DNA from 4 places in the Vibrio sp. 10N.261.51.F12 genome. Region 2 is predicted to be linked to each of the others. Evidence: predicted binding sites of a transcription regulator. Region 2 holds the regulator's gene; each other region holds the start of a gene.

Region 1 (5,120 bases), on a different contig from region 2:
AGTTATGCTGAGTTCGCAACGTATACAATTGAACACTCGGTCCCCAAAGCTTTTTACCTTGATCAATCTGAGGTTGTTTGAAACAGGCTTTCGGTGTACAAATCAACGTCATCTCATAAGGTGTTTTACGACGCTTACGTTCCAAGTACAATTTGTGGTAACCCCAAGGGAGGTCACTTGGCAACGAAAATACTAAAGGGCCACCCTCGGCGCGCTCATCACGAACGATCTGAGATTGAAGATAGCCTTCAAGTACTTCTCCCTGCTCTGTTTCTAGGCGCCAACTAAAGTCACTCTCACGAGCACTCACACCAAGGTTAAGTTCTACTTCGATAGCATCGCCATCTTTCACTACTAGGACTGGCTCTAGAACTTCTTTCTTGTGTTTTCGTTCTGCTGACTTCAGCAGAGTCTCATCATTAGTCGTGTCATAGCCTAAAGACGCAAGCAAACGAAGAATAATATCGTCTTCTACTTTCGCTTCACTGCCCCACGCACTCACGTAGCTGTCGGCTATTCTTGCCATGTCAGCAACTTGCTTTAATGCTGTTTGTTCTTTCATCGCTCTCTCCGAAGGACATCATTACCTTCAAAACGGTAGGGTTATTAATAGATATAAGGAGTAAAAGCCAAGGCTCGAGGCCTTGGCTTAGGTTGCTTAACGAGTTACTGCTTCAAGCTTCCAAATATTGTTGACGTAGTCGCGTATTGAACGGTCTGACGTAAACTTGCCCACCAAGGCAGTATTTAGAATGGCTTTCTTCGCCCAACCCGCTTGATCTTGATACTGCTTGCCCATGTCTTCATGTGCTTGCACATAAGAGGCAAAATCAGCCAAACATAGATAAGGGTCACCACCATCTAGCAAGCTATCGTAGGTTGCACGAAGTAAACCTGGTTTACCTGGCGTAAATTCTTCGCCTAGCAGTAAATCCAAAGATGCTTTTAGTAGCGGGTCCGCGTTGTAGTAGTCGTAAGGGTTGTAGCCCTGAGCTTTCACTTCTTGAACGCCATCAACATCTAGGCCAAAGATGTAGATATTTTCGTCACCTACTTCTTCACGAATCTCAACGTTTGCACCGTCCATCGTACCGATAGTCAACGCGCCGTTAAGCGCCATTTTCATGTTACCCGTACCTGATGCTTCTTTACCTGCTAGCGAGATTTGCTGAGATACGTCCGCCGCAGGGATGATGATCTCAGCCATGCTCACGCGGTAATCAGGAATGAAGACCACTTTCAGCTTATTGCCGATGCGAGGGTCGTTGTTGATCTTCTCTGCAATCTTGTTCACCGCGAAGATGATCTCTTTCGCTAGGTGGTAGCCCGGCGCCGCTTTTGCTGCAAAGAAACAAACACGTGGCTCACACTCAAAACCAGGTTCGTTAAGAATACGGTGGTAGAGAGAGAGAATGTGTAGCAAGTCTAGGTGCTGACGCTTGTATTCGTGTAGACGTTTAATTTGAACGTCAAAGATCGCGTTAGTATCCAGCTCGATTCCCATGTTCTCTTGAACCCAATCAGCAAGACGCTGTTTGTTTTCTTTCTTAACGGCCATGAACTCTTTTTGGAATTTTGCATCGGTTGCAAACTGAGCAATACCTTCTAGCTGCTCTAGTTTCGCCGGCCACTCTGCACCGATCTTGTCAGTAATGAGTTTCGATAGACCTGGGTTACAGAACTTCAACCAACGACGTGGCGTGATGCCGTTTGTGACGTTAGTCAGTTTACCTGGGAAGATTTCGTTGAACTCTGGGAACAAGTCTTTCTTAACCAGCTGAGAGTGAAGTGCTGCTACACCGTTCACTTTGTAAGAACCAATCACACATAGGTTTGCCATGCGAACCATACGGTGGAAACCTTCTTGAATGATAGAAAGCTTCGCTTGCTTCTCACCATCACCCGGCCACATCTTGCGAACTTCTTGCATGAAGCGGTGGTTAATTTCAAAGATGATTTCCATGTGACGAGGAAGCAGACGGCTGATAAGAGATTCAGACCATGTCTCCAATGCTTCTGGAAGTAGTGTGTGGTTCGTGTATGCGAATGTGTGAGCACTGATTTCCCACGCTTGGTCCCAAGTTAGACCTTTCTCGTCAATTAGGATGCGCATTAATTCAGGAATGGCGATCGTTGGGTGCGTATCGTTAAGCTGAATCGTTTCCTGCTTAGGAAGATCCGCTAGTGCAAAACCAGCCGCTTCATGACGACGTAGAATATCGCGAACCGACGCCGCTGAGTGGAAGTACTGCTGCATTAGACGCAGAGTCTTACCTTTTTCGTGGTTATCATTCGGGTATAGAACCTTCGTGATGTTACCAGCATCGATTAGCGAGTGCTGTGCTTCAAAGTAATCGCCGTTGTTGAAGCTTGCTAGTGAGAAAGGTGCAATGGCCTGACATTCCCAAAGGCGCAGCGGGTAAACGGTGCTTGACTCGTAACCGACAATAGGTAGATCCCACGGCATTGCTTTTACTTCCATGCCTGGAACCCAAGTGCGTACTTCTTTACCGTCAACGTATTCAACATCTACACGACCGTAAAAACCAATCTGTTGTGCCAGTTCTGGACGAGCCACTTCCCACGGATAACCTTCAACACCGCGCCATGCGTCAGGTGCTTCTTTTTGACGACCATCTTGGAAAGATTGTTTAAAGAGACCGTATTCGTAGTGAAGACCGTAGCCTACTGTTGGGTATTCTTGAGCGGCACAAGAATCCATGAAACAAGCCGCAAGACGACCAAGGCCACCGTTACCCAATGAAGGATCACGTTCTTCTTCAAGCAGATCCGTTAGGTTGTGACCTAATTCTTTCATAGCTTGAGTGATTTGTTCATACAGGCCCATGCTGATCAAGTTGTTACCTGTCAGGCGGCCAATTAGGAATTCAAGAGATAGGTAGTTAACGCTTTTCGCGTTCTTGATGCGGTCGTCCGCTTCCGTTGCAAGTAAGTCAAAAGTGGTAAGCTCTGCCAGCGCGCGCCCCATTGCCAAATACCATTGGCGCTCGGTCGCGGTTTCTACTGTCGTAGCATAAGTCGCAGAAAGATGCTTTTTAACACTGTCTTGGAAAGAAGCTTTGTTGAATTTTTTCTGTTGCGCAGGTTTCATTAAGAAATCTCACTTTAAGTTTTATCCATCTGTCACATATCGTGCATGGTGACGTCTCCATAAACATCCTCCTACTTCCGACTCCTTGGAGGATGAGTGACGAGGGCGTAGAGGGCGTACTCCCCTTCAGAGAGTGATCAATATCCCATTTCAATTGGGCTTTGGCTTTTATCCGGTGATAACGATCACGCCAGCGTCACAATCACTGTAATCGCTAACTAAGACTGTACGGTTAAATAGGTGCATATCGAATTCGAAATTTGAGTCTGAGATCACAATTGAATTAAAAAATTCACCTAATCGGACGGTTTTTTTGTATACATGACGCCCAAGCAGTACGACCAGCACACAACTATTCGTGATAATGATCACAAATTCGTGGCGTAGTTGGCGTGTTGTTTGTTTTTAAAGCAAAATCTAGCCGTTGATCAAACACTGTAGAGCTAGACCTCGCCTAACATCAAAAAGGCAACTTTAAAGTCGTAGAATTCGTGTCTTTTTCCTCATCGAGGCCGCTCAGTATTAGCGAAGACACTAACTATAAAAATGATAGGAAATATCTATGTGGATTCCTTCAAAATTAACTCGCCCAGGACGCTTGCATAACGCTATCGTCCGTCCACGAGTTTTGGACCTACTTTCACAGGCCCCTTTTTACAAGCTTGTACTTTTTCGCTCCCCTGCTGGATATGGTAAAACCACCATGGCCGCACAATGGTTGTCTGACAAACCTCACGTCGGCTGGTACAGCGTCGATGAAAGTGATAACGACTCATTTCGCTTCGTCAACTATCTCTTACAGGCGATTAATAAAGCGACGCACAATAGCTGTCCTAATGCTCAGAAACTCGCAGAACGCCGTCAATTCTCCTCTCTTCATTCTCTACTCGGAGAAGTATTCTCAGAACTGACGAGCTACCACCACGAATGCTACGTCGTACTCGATGATTACCACCTCATCACCGATGAAGACATCCATGAAGCCATGCGTTTTTTCCTTAAGCACATGCCCGATAACATTACATTGGTCGTGACAAGTCGTGGTAATCCGCCACTAGGGACTGCAAACCTGCGTGTACGCGATTTAATGATTGAAATCGGCAATGAATTACTCGCGTTTGATACCGAGGAAACCACGCGTTTCTTTAATCTGCGTCTCGCGGATGATATCGATGATGAGACCGCTGACTCTTTGCGAACTTACGTCGAAGGCTGGCCTTCTGCTTTACAGCTGTTTGCCCTACAAGCTCAACATCAAAAGCGAACGTTAGCACAATCCGTCGAAACCATATCTCAGTTTAATCACGCTCACCTTTGGGACTACTTGATCGAAGAAGTGTTTGATTTACTAGATAAAGATACGCGTAATTTCTTAATGCAATGTTCCGTTTTAGATCACTTCAATGACGATCTGGTCACGGCATTAACCAAACGAAATGACGCGCTCAGCATGATTGAATCTTTAAATCGTTTTGGTCTATTTATCTATCCGCTTGAAGGCGAAAACCATTGGTTTCGCTTCCATAACTTGTTTGCTGAGTTCTTGTCGCATGAACGTAAAGCCAGAATTCCGCAGCAAGAATTGGATCTTCACCTCGCCGCGGCAAAAGCTTGGTTAGAACAAAGCGTTCCCCATCAAGCGCTCAGGCATGCAAGATTAGCCGCAAATAGCGAACTCACTGTGACCATCCTCAACGAGTTTGGTTGGAAAATGTTTAACCAAGGAGAGCTTGCTACGCTGGAGGAGGCCATTCAAATCCTAACGGATGATCAACTCTACAGTCATCCGAGGTTGTGTATGCTGCAAGCATGGTTAGCACAAAGCCAGCATCGCTATAACGAAGTCGGTGAGCTGATTGCTAAATCCGATAGCGAGATGGCATTACGCAAGGTAGAGCGTTCTCAAAAAGAAGATGGGGAATTCAACGCGCTGCGTGCTCAGGTTGCCATTAATCAAAACTCACCAGAAAAAGCACTTGAGCTGGCTGAACTGGCGTTAGGTGAACTG
Region 2 (5,120 bases):
CTAAACCGTCTGGCTCGGGCCTATCATTCTGGTGAAATCGGGGATGCAAGACACTTCATTGAGCTTTTGGATCATCGCTACCCAAATGCCAAAAAGGTAGCCGTAGGCATATCCCTTGGGGGCAATATGTTGACTAACTATCTCGCCCATTATAAGACGGATACTAAGCTCGATAGTGCGACGATTGTTTCTGCCCCTTTAGACCTCGCAGCGTGCTCTAGCCGTATTGAACAAGGTTTTTCCAAACTATATCGACGCTACCTACTCTCTTCGATGAAGAAAAATGCATTATTAAAAACTCACCTACTCAGCGAGGCATTAGGGTTAACCGCCGCTCGAATAAAAGAAATGAAAAGGCTTTATGAATTTGATGATTTAATTACCGCGCCACTTCACGGCTTTAAGGACGCTGATGACTATTACCAACGATGTTCTGCACTACCACGCTTGAACGATATCGTCATCCCTACGCAGTTTATCCACGCTAAAGACGACCCATTTATGAATCATGAGGTGATTCCTGATTATGAGCTGACCCCTCATCTAAGCTATCGTTTACTCGAACAAGGTGGGCACGTCGGCTTTTTATCTGGAAGCTGGCGCAAACCCGTTTTCTGGCTTGAAGAAGTATTGCCAAGTTATTATCGACACCTTGCTGAATAACTCCTGTCGGGCTCATCTCTGATATACTCTCACCATCATAGAAGAGAGAGGTATTTATGATTATCCCATGGCAGCAGATCGCATCGGAAACACTCGATAATTTGATTCAAGAATTTGTATTGCGTGAAGGCACCGATTACGGTGAAAGCGAATACACTCTAGCCGATAAACTTGCACATGTACGAAGCCAACTAGAATCGGGAGAAGCCGTCATTGTCTTTTCTGAATTACACGAAACGGTCGACATCAAGATGCGTAACTCGTTGTAAATATCTCGCCTTTGGCTATGAGGTGCTATAGTAAGCCTCTGCTTATCAGTAAATAGTTGATGGTAGCTATACGTTTACCGTTAACTACATATTTACCGTTAACGATACGTTTGCCGTCAATTATAGATTGAATCGCTCATGATAAGCTCGTGCCCAGATTAAGATAAACCATACATAAACAACATTTCCCAGCTTATCGGGATATGAATACTAAAAATACACAGGAAGTGTTATGTCAGCGAAACACCCTATCATCGCGGTGACAGGCTCCTCAGGAGCTGGAACAACGACAACATCAGAAGCATTTCGCAAGATGTTCAACATGATGAACATCAGACCTGCGTTTATCGAAGGCGATAGCTTCCATCGCTTTACTCGCCCAGAGATGGATGTCGAGATCCGCAAAGCAAAAGAACAGGGTAAGCACATCAGTTACTTTGGCCCTCAAGCCAATGACTTTCCTGCACTTGAAACCTTTTTTAAAAACTACGGACAAAATGGCGTCGGCCAATTTCGTCGCTATCTACATACATTCGACGAAGCGGTCCCATACAATCAAATGCCGGGCACCTTCACGCCTTGGCAAGACTTACCCCAAAACTCTGACGTATTATTTTATGAAGGGTTACATGGTGGTGTTGTTGATGGTGCCATTAATGCCGCTCAGCACGTTGACCTCTTGATTGGCATGGTTCCAATCGTCAACCTGGAGTGGATCCAAAAATTTGTTCGCGATACACGTGACCGTGGACACTCCAGAGAAGCAGTGACCGATTCCATAGTACGGTCAATGGACGACTATCTCAGCTACATCACACCACAATTTTCGCGTACTCATATCAACTTCCAACGCGTCCCCACCGTTGATACGTCGAACCCACTTAATGCGAAGGGAATCCCAAGTCTCGATGAGAGTTTCGTCGTCATTCGCTTAAGGGGCATTAAGAATGTCGATTACCCATATCTACTCTCAATGATTGACGGTTCCTTTATGTCACGTCATAACACCATCGTCGTGCCGGGCGGGAAAATGAGTTTTGCGATGGAATTAATTGTCCGTCCTATACTACAGCAGCTAATAGAAACAGGGAAAATAGGTTAGTTTTTTGCGCCTAAACTTAGATGATTTTTTATACCGTGATCATGTGCACAGTTTTGTATAGGAAAATGGTCTGATGACACGATTAAAATCAAGAAAGTCCGCGCAAAAAAGGATACTATTTCTTTGAAACAGAAGATCGCTTGCGCCATCTTCAAAGTGCTTTTATGCTAGTGAGTCTCAACACAATGGACTTGCTATAATATATGGAAAGCAGCAAGCATACCCTGCAGAGGAAGTAAGAAATATGGTTCTAGGTAAACCTCAAACCGACCCAACGCTAGAGTGGTTCCTTTCACATTGTCATATTCACAAGTACCCTTCAAAAAGCACGCTAATCCATGCGGGCGAGAAGGCTGAAACACTTTACTACATCGTAAAAGGTTCAGTAGCAGTACTTATCAAAGATGAAGAAGGCAAAGAGATGATCTTGTCTTACCTTAACCAAGGTGACTTCATCGGTGAACTAGGCCTATTTGAAGAAGACCAAGAACGTACAGCGTGGGTTCGAGCTAAATCACCTTGTGAAGTGGCTGAGATTTCTTTCAAGAAATTCCGTCAACTTATCCAAGTTAACCCAGATATTCTCATGCGCTTATCTTCTCAGATGGCAAGTCGCCTACAAGTGACAAGCCAGAAAGTTGGTGACCTTGCGTTCCTTGACGTAACTGGTCGTATTGCTCAGACGCTACTTAACCTAGCAAAACAACCTGACGCAATGACGCACCCTGACGGCATGCAAATCAAAATTACTCGTCAAGAAATCGGCCAGATCGTTGGTTGTTCTCGTGAGACAGTAGGACGTATTCTTAAAATGCTGGAAGAGCAGAACCTTATCTCTGCTCATGGTAAGACTATTGTGGTCTACGGCACGCGTTAATATCTAACGTTACTAATAATTAAAAAGCCACCGCAAGGTGGCTTTTTTTATGGCGAAAGGGTGAGTCTATTTATTGATGGGTACTCTCAAAAATTTTATCCGCAGACGCTGCCACAAACCCTTGATAGTAGGTGTTATCATTCATTTTATAGCGCTTAGCAAACTCATAAAAACCTCCAGGCACACGCTTCTCTTCGCCTAAAAACGACACCAATACTTTATCGGCCATGGTCGATGATTGCTCCAGCAATACCTCAGGCGATCCCTTGACCTCACCACCTGATTCATTGATCTCAAAACCGGCCTGGCGCAAATAATGATTCACAGCCACCACGTCTTCAAAGCGCTGCAACTGATTCACACTCACGGTAAAGTGATTCGCACCATAACCATGAGCGGCAAGCCAAGAGGCATACTCACTTTCTTGCGCCAGTGTTTGATAATCTTCGCTGCTCAACGTCCACAGACGCCCACCAAACAGAAAATCTGCCGACGATACGGCCGCACTATCAACTTGATCCACCAGCTTGGTCACAATGGCCTGTAGCTCGGGTGAGCACTGCTCCACACACAGTTCGCTAATAAAAACCTTAGGTAACGTGTGGTCTGCATGCTCTAAATGAATGGCTGACAGCTTTTTAGCTTTGAATTCATACTCGCCTCCTTGCTGGTAACCAAGCTCAAGAAAAGGCTTGGCCAATGTCTCAATACCAACAGGGTCGAGATTAAAGGTGCGCAAGGCAATGTGATCATTAATCAGTGCTTCTTGCTCCTTCAGCAACCCCTGAATTTTCGCGGCGGATGGACACAGGCGCGTCGTATAATCTTGCCACAGTTGCTCAAATAACCATTCAACTTTCATATGTCGCTCCTTAGAGGTCGAGTCCTGGGCTTAAGGTCGCTGGAAGAATCGTTTCGTCTCCCTCCATCGATGCCATCGGATAGGCACAATAGTCTGCGGCATAGAAAGCACTCGGCCTCAGGTTACCGGATGCACCAGGGCCACCAAATGGTGCATCACCGCTCGCGCCCGTCAACTGACGGTTACGATTCACAATACCAGCACGGATATGGTCAACAAAATACAACCACTCGTCGTCATTGGTTGAGATAAGTCCTGCGGATAAACCAAAACGGGTATCATTGGCAAGTTCAACCGCTTGCTCTAGCGTTTCATAGCGTACAAGCTGCAACAACGGGCCAAAATATTCTTCATCCGGTAATACATCAATTGTGGTCGCATCAATCAACCCTGGCGTCACAAATGCTGCCTGTCGCTGCTGTGACTCAACCAAACTCTTGCCGCCTAAGGCTTGCAATGCGGACTGAGCCTGTATGATGTTTTGTGCTGCCTGCATGGATATTTGTGGTCCCATGAAGGGTGCCGGATCGGCAAACGGCTCATCGATACGTATTTTTGCTATCGCGGCGACCAGGGCCTCAACAAGCTGGTCACCTTTATCGCCAAAGGGAACATACAATCGGCGGGCACACGTACAACGTTGCCCTGCACTGATATAGGCAGACTGAATGATGGTGTAGACCGTTGCATCAAGATCGCCATACGCCTCACTGACAACTAATGGGTTGTTGCCCCCCATCTCTAGCGCCAGCATTTTATCAGGCTGACCGGCAAATTGACGATGTAGGACATGGCCAGTATTCGCGCTGCCAGTAAACAACACGCCATCAATACCTTTGGCATCGGCTAAAGCAATGCCAGTTTCTTTACCGCCTTGCACTAGGTTAATAACCCCTTCTGGCAACCCTGCTTCCTGCCAAATCTGCATGGCAAGCTCACCCACTAGTGGCGTTTGTTCAGAAGGCTTAAAGACAACCGTGTTCCCTGCCAGCAACGCTGGAACAATATGGCCATTGGGCAGGTGCCCTGGGAAGTTATAAGGCCCAAATACTGCCATTACACCAAGAGGGCGGTGACGAAGGACTATTTGGTTCCCCGCCGCTTCTCGCTGTGAGCGACCAGTACGCTCGTGATAGGCTCGAATGGAAATCGCAATCTTACCGGCCATCGCGCCCGCTTCCGTTCGAGTTTCCCACAACGGTTTCCCCGTTTCTTTAGCAATCGCTATAGCAATCTCTTCACTGCGCGCTTTTAGCTTTTCGGCAAAGGCTAATACAATGGCTTCACGCGCTTCAAACGAGGTTTTTTTCCAAGAGATAAACGCCTGTCTTGCGGCACTAACCGCGG
Region 3 (5,120 bases), on a different contig from region 2:
TTAACATCGAGGTCACGGCAATAGCCAACAGTGCGGGAACATACACATAGCCAAGGCTATATTCAGGTAAACCTTGTGCCTTAGCGCCATGGAGAATGAAGCCTATCATACCTGCAATCGCAATCACACAACCGCACACCGACGAAGATCCAACTGCCCTACGCATTTCTACACCATGCTTGCTTAAGAATGGGACAGACATAGAGCCGCCTCCGATACCGGCAAGACTTGATACCATGCCAATAACACCACCACAGCAGCTCATGATAGCTGGGGGTGGCAGTGGACGAGTGGAGGTAGAGGAGATCGATAAAATCATCTGTACAGCCAGCGCAAAGACGATCAGTGCAAACACCTTAGGCAGATATTGGAAAGGGATCCATTCCGCTACAAATGACCCAACTAACCCACCCACGATGACACCAGGCAGCAGCCATTTAATCACAAAAAGGTCTACATTGCCGAGCTTGACATGATTAATAGCAGAAGACCCAGAGGTAATAATAATCGAGGCTAGCGACGTCGCCAACGCTATTTGCATCACTAATTCGGCGGGGATCCCAAATAGGGGTAACAAGTAAGCAAGGGCTGGCACAACAATTAACCCACCGCCAATACCGAGTAAGCCCGACATCGTGCCGACGATCGCCCCTAAAAGAAGCAATACAAAGAGAAGTTCAAAATTCATGTTATTTCCACGATGTGAGCACTAAGATTTCCCAGCACGAATAAACCCAGCTAAACCTTTTTGCTCAAAATAGTCACGCATCAGATTATAAATCGAATCACCATATGGATGCATTAGTGCATTATTCGCAAGATGTTTCAGCTCATCCATCGTCGTTTGACGCAGCAAGTATTTCACTTTAGCGACATTCGAGGTATTCATACTTAATGTATCGTAGCCCAAGCCAACCAGTAATAATGCACCAATAGGGTCACCCGCAAGCTCACCACAAATACACACCGGCAATTGATAAGACTGGCACGTTTCAAAAATATGCTTCATCGCTGCTAATACAGACGGATGAAGGGTCTCATAGATATCCGCTACTTGGGCATTATTGCGATCAACCGCTAACAAATATTGAGTAAGATCATTCGTACCCACAGAAACAAAGTCGACCTTTTCTGCCATAAAAGGCAGAAGGTATAACATGGATGGCACTTCAATCATCACACCAACCTGAGGAGGCACAATATCTTGATGTACTTGAGCTACCTCATCATAAGCTTGATTAATGAGTGTGATTGCTCCATCCAACTCCTGCATTGAGGAGACCATTGGTAACAATATGCTCAAATTATCGAGCCCTTCACTTGCTCTGAGCATTGCTCTTAATTGGATCAGAAAAATATCAGGGTGATCAAGCGTAAAGCGAATTCCACGCCAACCTAAGAACGGGTTATCTTCCTCAATAGGAAGATAAGGCAATGCCTTGTCACCACCAATATCCAACGTACGCATGACAACTCGCTTAGTAGGATAAGCTTGTAACACCGCTCGATATTGCTGGACTTGCTCTTCTTCAGACGGAAACTGTTGCCTCAATAAAAACGAAATTTCAGTTCGGTATAACCCAACACCATCCACACCTTTATTTAAGGAAATACTGGTGTCAGCGCTCAAGCCCGCGTTTAATAAAACCTGAATTCGTTGACCATCTTTGGTTGCAGCATCAAGATCTAAGGTCTGGTCGACCATGTGCGACAATTCAGTCTCTTCGGTCACCAATTCGCGGTATTCAGAGAGTAACTCAACGGTTGGCTCTAAGAAAATTTCACCACTGTAGCCATCCACAATGGCCAGCTTAGCGCTTAATAATTCAGGATTAATCCCTAGTCCCATGACAGCAGGCACGCCCATCGCTCGAGATAGGATCGCAGCATGAGAGTTTGCAGCGCCTTCCAATGACACAACCGCCAGCAACTTTTCTTTGGGAATAGACGCCAAGATAGAGGCTGTCAGCTCCCTCACCACCATAATGACAGGCTCAGAAATCACATGTACTGGCTGCTCTGAGTTATGAAGAAAAAACAATAACCGCTGTCCGAGTTCACGGACATCTTGCGCCCGCTCTCTAAGATAGATGTCCGACATTTTAGCAAAGCGATTCGCGTAGCTTTCAACCACTTGTCTTAGCGCCCAGTCTGCTCGATCTCCCTGAGCTATTTGAGCCTTGAGATCTTTTCGCAACATAGGATCATTGAGTAAGTGCGTAAAGAGGTCAAAAATAGCCAGAGCATCTTTATTTAACTCCAAATCTAGCTTTTTACGCATTCGCTTAAAGTCAGCAAGCGCTTTTTCGATCGCAAGCGATAACAGCTCTTGTTCACGACTAACATCCAGCGTAGACGCTGGAAACACGTCACTTAGCTCTGGCTGGGTGTTATCCCACCACATTGGACCAATCGCAACCCCAGAAGACGCTGCAATGCCTTTTACAACCGTTAATTGATTGCCCTCAAAAAAGCTATCCCCTTGGGCAGTAGCATGGGCAATGAGCACCGCGATCTGAGCGGCTAACGTAACAAGAAAAGATTCTTCTGTTTCACTAAACTGACGAGATTTTTTTTGCTGAATAACGAGTACGCCGAGCACTTGTTTACGGTGAATAATAGGTGTGCCAAGAAAGGCATGATAGATATCCTCCCCAAGTTCAGGGAAAAATTTAAATGCAGGGTGCTGAGCCGCAGCCGCTATATTCAGTGGTTCAGCGGTGCGCTTGACTAACCCTACTAACCCTTCATCAAAGTTAATGTGAATGGTATCGCCCTGAAAAATAAGGCCTTGGGTTGCCATCAGCTCTAACCGTTGTTGCGGTTCATTGGCAAGATAAATTGTGCAGCATTCGGTATGCATAGCTGCACAAGTTTGTTTAACCAACATTTCAAGGGCTAAGTGCACGCTCTCCTCTTTAGAAACGTGCTCAACTATTTCCCTTAGTTGCGAAAGCATACTTACCCTCTTCGGTGTTTTCTTTTGCCTTTAAACTTACGTTCCTTAAAAGGCATTGCGAGAGAAGCAAATTCTTTCATGGCACGACGATAAACGTCACGCTTAAAAGAGACAACTTGCCTGACCGGATACCAATAACTTACCCAGCGCCAACCATCAAACTCAGGGGTACTACCACGTTGCATATTGATCCGCGACTCATCGCAATCCAAACGTAGCAAAAACCATTTCTGTTTTTGTCCAATACAAACAGGCTTCGAGTCCCAACGAACGAGCCGTTTAGGTAACTTGTATCTCAGCCAATGACGACTAACAGCGACAATTTTTACATCATCTTTTGTTAACCCGACTTCTTCATACAGTTCTCGGTACATAGCTTGCTCAGGGGATTCACCTTCGTCAATACCACCTTGAGGAAACTGCCATGAATGTTGTCCGTATCGTTTAGCCCAGAAGACCTGACCATGGTTGTTACAGATTACAATACCCACATTAAGTCGGTAACCATCGCCATCTATCACTGGCCAACCTCAATTAAATTTTCATTACCTTGATTTTTCCACATATCCCCAAGTTGAGCAAACGTAGACACCCGTAAATTTGAACATTTACCACTTAATCGACAAACTATGGATAAGTTTTACTCATACCAACACTTATCAACACCACAATGAGACCTAGACCACATTTATTCACCTTTTCTGTGAATAACCATGTGCAGAATCTTTGATCTTCTCTAACAATGACAAATAAATCACGCATGCCAATTTATAGTACACATATAATCTAGAATATTAATCAATTTAAAACAACAAGTTAAATGTAACGATTGAAAAATCAGCCTTAAATGAAATTGCCAATTGTCCATTGATCTTAGATCGGTCAAAGATCGAACAAAGCTTGTTTTATCCACACAAGAGCTGCTATCAATTCTATCACTTACAATTAATCAAGCATTAGTTTCCAAAAAATACCTGTTTATTCATACAGATGATATAATAATAAAGAAATTAAAAAACGAACTGTGGATAACTCAGTAATAGATCGAAAGCCGCGCTTTATGATCTTTTTTTGTACAGGCAGAAGTCGAACTCCGTGATAAACTGACGTCGTCATTTTTATCTACAACGTCTCTTAATATATGAAGTCTACTCCTAGATCAGAAAGCGAGCTCATGAGTAGAGCGCGACAAATAGCGGGCATGAGCTTTGGTGAATTAGCGCAAGAAGCTGATATGAAGGTACCTGAAACCTTAAAGCGTGATAAGGGCTGGGTGGGTCAATTGCTAGAGTGGCACCTAGGTGCAAAGGCCGGTAGCAAACCGACACAAGATTTTCCAGATATTGGTATCGAACTCAAAAGCATCCCTATCAGTTATTCAGGTACACCGCTTGAGTCCACATTCGTTTGTGTCGCCCCTCTTACCGGTGTACAAGGCTTGACATGGGAGCGTAGCCATATTCGCAATAAACTCTCACGTGTACTTTGGCTGCCAGTGGAAGGTGAACGAGAAATCCCAGTAGCACAACGTCGCGTCGGATCCCCTTTGATCTGGAGCCCTTCCGAAGAAGAAGAACTCATGCTCAAAAATGATTGGGAAGAGTTAATGGACCATATTACTTTGGGACACATCAATCAACTGACCGCACACAGTGGCGAAATCCTACAAATAAGGCCAAAAGCAGCGAATAGCCGCGTGACAACAGGCGCTTATGGCGCCAACGGCCAGCCGATAAAAACCCTGCCCCGAGGGTTCTATCTCAGAGCGAAGTTTACATCCTATATCCTTGAAAACTACTTTGTCTAACGCCTTTATCATAAAGGCGTTACCTAGTGCAGTTTTAACTCAATATCACAGTACCGGTTCATTTCACCCGTACTGCCACACTCGTCATAGGCGTTATGTAAACGAAGATAGGCTTTTTCAACGCCTAATTTGTGTAGTACCTCTTTCACCGAATCTAATGACTCAAAATGAATGGGCTCATCATTTTCTTTTATTGGTTCAAGCTTATGCTTGTATTCCACTGCTAACAAATAGTGTGAAATATCAGCACAACCAATTACAAAGACTTTAGGTGGTGTATAGGTGTCTTTGTGGTATCCATGTAACCACCGATCGAGCTGATGTTTTTGCATATTCCACCTCCTTTAAAAAATA
Region 4 (5,120 bases), on a different contig from region 2:
ATAGCGAACATGCCTTCTTTCATTGCCATCTGTGTGTAGTTTGAGAAGTTGCCGCCGTCACAGTGGTCGTAACCAAATACAATAGAGATACCGTGCTTACGTGCTTTCTCAATAGCGGTTTGTGCCATTAGTGTACACGCATAGTGACCAGAGGACTTCTTACCATCATAAACCGCCCACGTATCGCCTTCAGACTCGATAACTGGCGTTGTTGACGGATCTAAAATACCCGCTTCATATGGAATGGTTACCGCTTCAATAACACCGAGACCTTGGTGCAGCTTACCTTGTAGGCCACCAACAAGCAGGTTGTGCGCCAGAATATCAGCGTGCTCCTGAGTTGAACCAATATGTTTCCATGATTCAGAAACGATGAACGAGAAGTACTCGTTGTCAAAAGTGGTAGTCGGGCTTGGTACATTAGCCATGGTAAAGTCCTCTATCAGTAGGGATATGTTCTATTAAGACTGCCGCTACTTTAGCGGATTTTTCGTCCCTAAGAAGTAACATACTGGATGCTGTTACTCGTATTGTTACCCGTTTAAATCACCTTATAGATAAATTATAGACAAAAAAAAGCCGCTCCCTAAAGGAGCGGCTCTATTAAAGCTTGTTAGCAATCAAACAATTAAGCTTGACCTTTAACTTCTTTTAGACCGTTGAAAGGTGCACGCTCACCTAGAGCTTCTTCGATGCGAAGAAGTTGGTTGTACTTAGCAACACGGTCAGAACGGCTCATAGAACCAGTTTTGATTTGACCTGCAGCTGTACCTACCGCTAGATCAGCGATAGTTGCATCTTCAGTTTCGCCAGAACGGTGAGAGATAACTGCTGTGAAGCCAGCGTCTTTAGCCATCTTGATTGCAGCTAGAGTCTCTGTAAGTGAACCGATTTGGTTGAACTTGATTAGGATAGAGTTAGTGATGCCTTCTTCGATACCACGAGCTAGAATCTTAGTGTTTGTAACGAATAGATCGTCACCAACTAGTTGAAGCTTGTCACCTAGAAGTTCAGTTTGGTGCTTGAAACCAGCCCAATCTGATTCGTCAAGACCGTCTTCGATAGATACGATTGGGTATTGGTTAGCAAGGTCTTGTAGGTAGAAGTTAAACTCTTCAGAAGTGAAGATTTTGCCTTCGCCTTTCATGTTGTACTTGCCAGTTTCTTTGTCGAAGAACTCAGAAGCCGCACAGTCCATAGCAAGAGTAACGTCTTTACCTAGTACGTAACCAGCAGCTTCAACAGCTTCTTGGATAGCAGCTAGAGCAGCAGCGTTAGACTCAAGGTTAGGAGCGAAACCACCTTCATCACCAACTGCAGTGCTTAGGCCTTTAGCTTTAAGTACTTTAGCTAGGTTGTGGAATACTTCAGCACCGATACGTAGTGCTTCTTTAAGAGTTTTTGCGCCAACAGGTTGGATCATGAACTCTTGGATATCAACGTTGTTATCAGCGTGCTCGCCACCGTTGATGATGTTCATCATTGGTAGAGGCATAGAGAACTGACCAGCAGTACCGTTTAGCTCAGCGATGTGCTCGAACAAAGGCATGCCTTTAGCAGCTGCTGCAGCTTTAGCGTTTGCTAGAGATACTGCAAGGATAGCGTTAGCACCGAACTTAGATTTGTTTTCAGTACCATCTAGGTCGATCATTACTTGGTCAACGTCAGCTTGTGCTTTTGCATCTTGGCCAACTAGTGCTTCAGCGATTGGGCCGTTAACAGCTGCAATTGCTTTAAGAACACCTTTACCTAGGAAACGTGATTTGTCACCGTCACGTAGCTCAAGAGCTTCGCGAGAACCAGTAGAAGCACCAGACGGAGCTGCTGCCATACCAACGAAACCGCCTTCTAGGTGAACTTCAGCTTCTACAGTTGGGTTACCACGTGAGTCGATGATTTCACGAGCTAGAACTTTAACGATCTTAGACATTGATGTTTCCTCTCAATAAATAAAAATTTTACTATCAAATTAAAGGCAGCCGCATAACCTTCGCAGCCGCCCGTATCCTTTTACTATTTGTCTTCCGTTCCGCGTTGGTACTCACCTGCAGCTTTTACAAAGCCGCTAAACAGTGGATGACCATCGCGTGGTGTTGATGTGAATTCTGGGTGGAACTGCGCAGCTACAAACCATGGGTGAGCTGGGTTCTCAATCACTTCAACCAGTTTCTTGTCTGCTGACAGACCAGAGACTTTAAGTCCCGCTTTTTCAATCTGTGGACGAAGTGTGTTGTTCACTTCATAACGGTGACGATGACGCTCATGGATTTTCTCATTACCATACAGTTCATACGCTTTCGTTCCTTTAGCAAGGTGACAAAGCTGAGAACCAAGACGCATCGTGCCGCCTAGGTCAGAGGTTTCAGTACGTTCTTCAACTTTACCTTCGCCATCGACCCATTCCGTGATTAAACCTACCACAGGATACTGTGTATCTTTGTTAAATTCTGTTGAATGTGCACCTTCCATACCCGCGACATTACGCGCGTATTCAATCAGTGCGACTTGCATACCCAAACAGATACCCAAGTATGGTACTTTGTTCTCACGTGCAAATTGTGCTGCACGAATCTTGCCTTCCACACCACGATCGCCGAAGCCACCAGGTACGAGAATGGCATCAAGGCCAGCCAAGACTTCTTCGCCTTTTGACTCGACATCTTGAGAATCAACGTACTTAATTTTAACGCTCAGACGATTTTTCAGGCCGGCATGTTTTAATGCCTCGTTCACTGATTTATAAGCGTCTGGTAATTCAATGTACTTACCAACCATACCAATCACGACTTCTGCCGTTGGGTTAGCTTCTTCGTAGATAACCTGTTCCCATTCAGTCAGGTTCGCTTCTGGTGCTTCAATACCAAAACGAGCACAAACTAAATCATCTAGGCCCTGAGCCTTGATGAGCTGTGGAATCTTGTAAATCGAATCCACATCTTTCATTGAGATAACGGCCTTTTCTGGCACGTTACAGAATAGAGCAATCTTTTTACGCTCGTTTGCAGGGATCATACGATCGCTACGACAAACAAGGATATCAGGTTGAATACCGATAGACAGCAGCTCTTTCACCGAGTGTTGAGTTGGCTTAGTCTTAACTTCACCGGCTGCGGCAAGGTACGGTACCAAGGTCAGGTGCATGAACATCGCACGCTCACGACCAACTTCTGCCGCTAACTGACGAATCGCTTCCATAAATGGCAAAGATTCGATATCACCAACGGTGCCGCCTACTTCAACCAAGGCTATTTCATGGCCTTCAGAACCAGCAATTACACGGTCTTTGATCGCGTTAGTGATATGCGGAATAACCTGAATCGTTGCTCCAAGGTAATCACCACGACGCTCTTTAGCAAGAACATCAGAGTAAACACGACCTGCTGTAAAGTTGTTACGCTTGGTCATTTTGGTGCGAATAAAACGCTCATAGTGACCAAGGTCAAGGTCTGTTTCAGCGCCATCTTCCGTGACAAACACTTCGCCATGCTGAGTAGGGCTCATTGTCCCTGGATCAACATTGATGTAAGGGTCAAGCTTCATCATGGTCACTTTAAGACCACGAGCTTCTAAAATAGCCGCAAGAGATGCTGCTGCAATACCTTTACCGAGAGAGGATACAACCCCGCCAGTAACAAAAATGTAATTTGTCGTCATGTTTAACCTGAAATTGGTTGAATGAGGGAAATGGATTACTTCTGGACGGGATGAAAATATACCAGAAGCCCTTTATCGCCACAACGTGAAACTTATCACATTCAAAATTTTTATTTTTTGCTTCAAATCAATTGTAGAAACTTACTCGAATGAGAAAGCCTTCACAGTTCGGCGTTTTTTTCTTGTTTTTTTACATCATTCCAAAAGTTATCAAGCTCTTGCAGCGTATAGTCTGTAAGCAATTTACCATGCTCAGAAACCCGGCTTTCAACCCCTTTAAAACGTCTTGTAAATTTATTATTCGCTTTTCTTAGTGCCACCTCGGGGTCTGACTTGAGATGTCGAGAAAGATTGACGACCGAAAACAATAAATCACCGACTTCTTCCTCAAGCTTGTCTTTGTCTACCTCAAGTTGGATAGCCTCATGAACCACTTCTTCAATTTCTTCTTGCACCTTATCAACGACTGGCGCAAGCGCTCCCCAATCAAAGCCGTATTTCGCCACTTTTTTCTGTATTTTATTCGCTTTAGATAGGGCAGGAAGTGACTGTGGTATTGAGTCTAGAATACTTTGCTCAATTTTGCCTACTTCTGCTTTTTCCTTCTGTTTTTCCGCGTCCCAATTGGCATTAATAGCCGCTTCATCAGCAAATTCGACGTCACTAAATACGTGTGGGTGGCGACGAGTCAGCTTCTCATTCAATCCCTCAACCACCTCATTGAAATCGAACAAATTTTGCTCTTTCGCCATCTGGCTGTAAAAGATTACCTGAAAAAGTAAATCACCCAATTCTTCTTTAAGATTCGACCAATCTTGATTGTGAATCGCATCGACAACCTCAAAGGTTTCTTCGATCGTATGGGGTACGATAGTTTCAAACGTCTGTTTTTTATCCCACGGACAACCTTTTTCATCGTCACGAAGCAAAGCCATGATAGCCAGTAGTTGATCAATTGGTTGTGTCACTTTTCGACTCCTAAACAGTGCGTGGTGTAAATCGTTCAATGCTTACTCAATGTTAAGCTTAAAAAAAAGGGTTGGAACCCCAACCCTTCAGAAATTATCGTAGCAAGGCCAGCAGTATGGTATTGAGCTTGTTGGCTTTTATCCACACTACCCTAAGCGCTTCACTTTCATGACGTCTTTGATTTGTTCAATTCGCATGGTGACACGAGAGAGTATTTCAATATTGTTCAGCTCAAGGTCAAAATCCATGATACTCAGTTGAAGCTTGTAATCATTACGACTTTTCATACTGATCACTTTTACTTTCTCATTGGTTAGCAGTGTCGACACATCTTTTAGTAACCCACTGCGCTCTAGTGCTTCAACACGGATCGTCACAATGTATGACCCTACGAATCCACTGCCCCAAACGGTATCAATAATACGTTCCGGTGCGTGATGACGCAGTTCTCCGAGTTGTTCACAATCGCCTCGATGTACTGAGATGCCTCGGCCTTG

Evidence for each region. Region 2 encodes CRP, which controls carbon source genes, mostly activating them, when cyclic AMP is high. Its sites were predicted from a motif close to TGTGANNNNNNTCACA; they were not measured.
Region 1: the regulator CRP is predicted to act here: its motif matches at 3,374-3,389, upstream of AB4405_RS14000 (glycogen/starch/alpha-glucan phosphorylase).
Region 3: the regulator CRP is predicted to act here: its motif matches at 3,631-3,646, upstream of rppH (RNA pyrophosphohydrolase).
Region 4: the regulator CRP is predicted to act here: its motif matches at 3,739-3,754, upstream of AB4405_RS00350 (CTP synthase).

Annotation. Positions count from the first base shown of each region.
Region 1 is NZ_JBFROV010000021.1:22,010-27,129, forward strand. It holds gene malQ (4-alpha-glucanotransferase) at 1-562, opposite strand, end outside; gene AB4405_RS14000 (glycogen/starch/alpha-glucan phosphorylase) at 659-3,112, opposite strand; gene malT (HTH-type transcriptional regulator MalT) at 3,675-5,120, shown strand, end outside.
Region 2 is NZ_JBFROV010000007.1:50,085-55,204, reverse strand. It holds gene AB4405_RS04265 (hydrolase) at 1-663, shown strand, start outside; gene AB4405_RS04260 (YheU family protein) at 720-932, shown strand; gene AB4405_RS04255 (phosphoribulokinase) at 1,165-2,034, shown strand; gene crp (cAMP-activated global transcriptional regulator CRP) at 2,279-2,911, shown strand; gene AB4405_RS04245 (DUF1338 domain-containing protein) at 2,982-3,773, opposite strand; gene astD (succinylglutamate-semialdehyde dehydrogenase) at 3,784-5,120, opposite strand, start outside.
Region 3 is NZ_JBFROV010000006.1:1,988-7,107, reverse strand. It holds gene AB4405_RS03865 (sulfite exporter TauE/SafE family protein) at 1-688, opposite strand, end outside; gene ptsP (phosphoenolpyruvate--protein phosphotransferase) at 710-2,959, opposite strand; gene rppH (RNA pyrophosphohydrolase) at 2,962-3,480, opposite strand; gene mutH (DNA mismatch repair endonuclease MutH) at 4,101-4,766, shown strand; gene AB4405_RS03845 (DUF6482 family protein) at 4,790-5,098, opposite strand.
Region 4 is NZ_JBFROV010000001.1:67,460-72,579, reverse strand. It holds gene AB4405_RS00360 (Ldh family oxidoreductase) at 1-428, opposite strand, end outside; gene eno (phosphopyruvate hydratase) at 629-1,930, opposite strand; gene AB4405_RS00350 (CTP synthase) at 2,014-3,654, opposite strand; gene mazG (nucleoside triphosphate pyrophosphohydrolase) at 3,816-4,622, opposite strand; gene relA (GTP diphosphokinase) at 4,770-5,120, opposite strand, start outside.